2 regions of the Anoxybacillus andreesenii genome follow, and region 2 is predicted to be linked to the other one. Evidence: riboswitches for the same ligand, from Rfam matches in the RefSeq annotation. Region 2 holds a riboswitch; the other holds the start of a gene.
What was found. A riboswitch is a leader RNA that binds a small molecule or an ion and turns the genes downstream of it on or off. The one in region 2 is predicted to bind thiamine pyrophosphate.
Positions count from the first base shown of each region.

Region 1: it holds a riboswitch for thiamine pyrophosphate, as region 2 does, so the genes downstream of both, tenA (thiaminase II) here and thiT (energy-coupled thiamine transporter ThiT) in region 2, are expected to answer to the same signal.

Region 1 covers NZ_JAUSTU010000028.1:27,214-29,419, reverse strand. Annotated here, with positions in the region: gene psiE (phosphate-starvation-inducible protein PsiE) at 118-540, shown strand; TPP riboswitch at 588-694, shown strand; TPP riboswitch at 767-855, shown strand; gene tenA (thiaminase II) at 927-1,616, shown strand; gene J2S07_RS18760 (ABC transporter ATP-binding protein) at 1,613-2,206, shown strand, end outside.
Region 2 covers NZ_JAUSTU010000014.1:38,437-40,642, reverse strand. Annotated here, with positions in the region: gene J2S07_RS14610 (VanW family protein) at 1-645, shown strand, start outside; gene thiT (energy-coupled thiamine transporter ThiT) at 703-1,299, opposite strand; TPP riboswitch at 1,367-1,466, opposite strand; gene J2S07_RS14600 (hypothetical protein) at 1,624-2,206, shown strand, end outside.

The DNA of each region.
Region 1 (2,206 bases), on a different contig from region 2:
ACCTTTATTAGAATGCATCATGAATGGAATCGAAATATTTTTCACGGATAATTAACATACCTCCTCTAGTTTGGATCACTTTCTTCCGTTATGATAACTTTGAGGAGGACGACAAGTATGGAGAAAAGAAAATCGGAGCCGAAGATAAAGATAACGATTGACCGGATTTTACAATGGGGGCTTAATATTGCTCTAGTCTCTTTAGCGCTCATTCTCTGCGGACTATTAGTAAAAGAAACGATTCACCTAACCCAACTTGCTTTCTTTGAATCTAGCCCCACCGCTTATTTTGAACTATTAGAAGGAATTCTCGTCTTCTTTCTATATTTTGAATTCATTGCCATGATTGTGAAGTATTTTCAAGAGGATTATCACTTCCCGCTCCGCTACTTTATGTATATTGGGATTACCGCGATGGTTCGTTTGATTGTCGTGGATCATGAAGATGCACAGCAAACCTTGCTATTTTCTGTGAGCATCCTTGTTCTCGTCATTAGCTATGTTCTCATTCACTACATGCATACAAAAATTAAACGCTAAAGGGTTGAAAGGAATAATTAACCATGCTATGATTGATTTCAAGTTCATATGAACACTAGGGGAGTCTTTTTGAAGACTGAGATTGAACAGATGTTCTAGACCCTTTGAACCTGATACAGTTTGCACTGTCGGAGGGAAGTGGCCATGGTTAGATGATGACAAAATCTAAAGCCTCCACTTCTGCTGTGGAGGCTTTTCGTTTTGATTTTCAAAAAATAATAGAGTATTTGTCTACTAGGGGCGCCATTTGGCTGAGAAGTACCCTTTGAACCTGATCTAGTTCGCACTAGCGGAGGGAAGTAGTTTGCATGAATGCATGTGTTTGCAAACCGCTTTCCACTTTTGGAAGGCGGTTTTATTTTCCAAAAAACAAGGAGGAATTCACAATGAAAACAGTTCAAACGAAAAAATTCACAGAAAGGCTTTATGACAATGTTCAGTCCATTTGGGAGAAGAATCATCAGCACCCTTTTGTCCAGGGAATCGGTAAGGGAACGCTTGAGCGAGAGAAATTTATTTATTACATGAAGCAGGATTACGTATATTTAATCGACTATGCCAAGCTCTTCTCTGCTGCTGTTATGAAGGCAACCGATCTTGAGACAATGGGAAAATTCGCAAAAATTCTTGATGAAACCTTGAATTTCGAAATGGAGCTTCACCGTCAATTTGCGGCTGAATTCGGCATCAGCCGTGCAGAGCTTGAGGCAACAAGGCCTACACCTGTCAACCTCGCCTACACAAGATATATGCTCCATGTCGCACAAAATGGCAGCCTTGCTGAAGTCGTCTCCTGTCTTCTTCCATGCGCATGGGATTATTGGGAAATAGGCAAGCTTTTGCGAAAGCAGTATGGACATCAACTTGATACTAATCCATATGCCAAGTGGATTGAAACGTATGATTCGAACACTTTTGGCGAAGGGGCGAAATGGCTTATTGAACTAATGGATGCGCTTGCTGACGGAAAGCCGGAACGTGAGCTTGCTAGATTAGAAGAGCATTTTCAAATGACTTCGAAATATGAGTATTTATTCTGGGACATGAATTATCATAAGCAGGACTGGCCGATATGACCCTAATCATAAAGAATCTTTCCTATACGTACCCAAATCACAAAAAACCAACTATTTCGGAAGTTCACGTAACAGTGAAAAAGGGAGAATTCATCTCCCTCATTGGTAAGAGTGGTTCAGGAAAAAGTACGCTCCTTAAGCTCATCACAGGTATCTTGTATCAAGACGCAGGTGATATCAAGCTGAACGACCGATCAATAACGCTTGGGGATGTTGGTTATATGCCACAGCAGGATCTCTTGCTGCCGTGGCGGACGGTCCTTGAGAACATCATGCTCCCAGTCGAAATCCAAAAGAATTCACATCTCACAAGAGAGGAAGTGCGCAAATGGCTCGAGCGTGCAGGATTGGCGGGATATGAACAAGCTTATCCTAACCAGTTATCTGGCGGGATGAGACAGCGGGTGTCTTTCTTGAGGGCGATGATAACGGGCAAAGATTTGCTCCTTCTGGACGAACCATTTGGTGCCCTTGACTCATTTACGAAAAAAGAAATGCAGACATGGCTTCTATCGATATGGCGTGATTCTAAAAAAACAATTTTCTTTATCACCCATGATCTAGAGGAGGCATGTTATTTATCCGATCGC
Region 2 (2,206 bases):
ATCATTCCCGAGAAAGTGGGCTACATGCTTAACAAACCAATTCTTAAGGAGAAGTTTTCTCGCTATTTTTATGAAAATGGTCCTGCTACTGTCGAGGTTCCGAAGAACATCATTTATCCTAAGATCGATAGCGAGCTTCTCTCACATATACGGACCAACAGAATTGGCCAATATATTACTTACTTTAATGCCAGCCACAAATCACGCTCTCATAATATTGCCTTAGCAACAGCAGCCATTAATAATCGTGTCTTGTTTCCAGGGGAGGTATTTTCCTTTAATGAAGTGGTCGGTAAGCGTACCCAAGAAAGAGGCTATATGAAAGCTCCTGAAATTGTCAAAGGAGAATTCACCGAAGGGGTTGGCGGTGGAATTTGCCAGGTTTCCTCCACCCTCTTTAACGCCGTCGATCGCTCAGGGATGACCATTTTGGAGAGATACTCCCATAGTAGAAAGGTACCTTACGTACCGCCCGGGCGGGATGCCACGGTGAGCTGGTATGGGCCAGACTTCACATTCAAAAATGAATATAATCAGCCTATATTAATTCGCGCTAGAGCCTTTAACGGCAAGGTCGTTGTATTTGTATATTCATCTGATTCCATCAATAATGAACCAAGGAATGTCCCAGGGATTTTACAATAGAGAAACCAAAAAAACCTCTTCCAACAACTATTGAAAGAGGTTTTTCTGCAATTGATATTAAGACGCATTTTTTTCTGAGTGGAGTTTAATCCCGTTTCTTTGTATCAATCTTGGTGCTGTTGCTAACAGAGCTACTGTTACAATAGAGCATAGAATCGCTGAGCCAAGCATGCTTCCACCATTGATTATGAGTGAATAGATTGCCGGCGACATGCCCTCTGGTGCAGACTTACCCCAAAAAATGATCCCTGCAAGAAAGTGCCAAAAGTATCTTGCAGCACTTCCAACGAAAATAGCTACCACTGCCCAAACCAGCTCCAGCTTGGTGTCTCCTTTTTGTAAATGAGACTGAATCTTTTCAAAGAAAAGCCCTGCAAATCCTATAAAGGCAAAGGCGATGAAATATTCAATCAAAAATTGAATAGGTGTTAAAATATAGGCATCTCCCACCGCCACCTGAAGCAGGCCCCAAATAAAGCCAGCAACGAAGGTTATCTTAACCCCCCAACGGAAAGCCAAGATAAACATGGGTACCATTGCCACTGAGATGGAAATCCAAGGACCTAGCTTAATTGAAGGCAGAAGATCCAAAATAAGTGCAAAAGCAGCAAAAAATGAAGCTTCAATCATAGCAACCAATCTCATTTTTTTCATAAAAAATCTCCCCTTTTCCAAAACGAAAAAACCCCAAGGGAGAACTTGTATAAAAGACGGATAGGATTCACCCGTCATTCCACAATCCCTGCGCTAGAATTATCTAACAGGTTCGAAGGGTCAGAACAAACGTTCACTCTCAGCCTAAAGCTCCCCTTGTGGTTTCCGCTTCTTTAATTGTCCCATCTAGTATAGCTCATTAATCCCTATTTGTGTAGTGGTTATTTTAAAAGATTTTGAAAACAAGGGTTCTTTCCTTTCATAACTCGAAGAGATGAGGAAAATACTATACATAGTGACAAGAATAACTTTAAGAGGTGGATGATGAGGAAAAGTGTTGTAAGCCTACTAATTTTTGTCCTTGTTGTATCCTTTTCTAATGGAATAGACGTTTCTGCAAGGAATCGGACGAAGGCGGCATTCATACGGGATGGGAACCTGTGGCTATTGTTGGATAATCAGGAGACACAAATTACAAAGTCTAGAAATGTCCATGGGATCCAGTGGTCCCATGACGGAAAATGGATTCTTTATCAAATGCAAGCCCCTTCCCAGTTTGAGCCAAATAAAATACAAAATGAAATATGGGTGTATCATTTAGAAACCTCTGAAAAGAAGCGGATCTTTTATGACGGTTACGAGCCTCAATGGGCCCCTAATAAAGCGGTTGTCGCTTTTCAAGATAATGGAGTTCTTAATATCTCGAACCTTAAAGAATTCCGAAATGTTGCCTTAGGTGTCTATGGCTTCACCTGGCTTCCAGACGGGAGTGGCTTCCTCATGTCCTCACGAGCAAATCTCAATCCAGATGGATGGACGAACCCTGTTCTTTATGAGAAAAAACTCGCGAAAAATTGGGATGAAATTAATCTCTTTGCCAATGTAAAGGAGTTTTTTGTCGTACCAA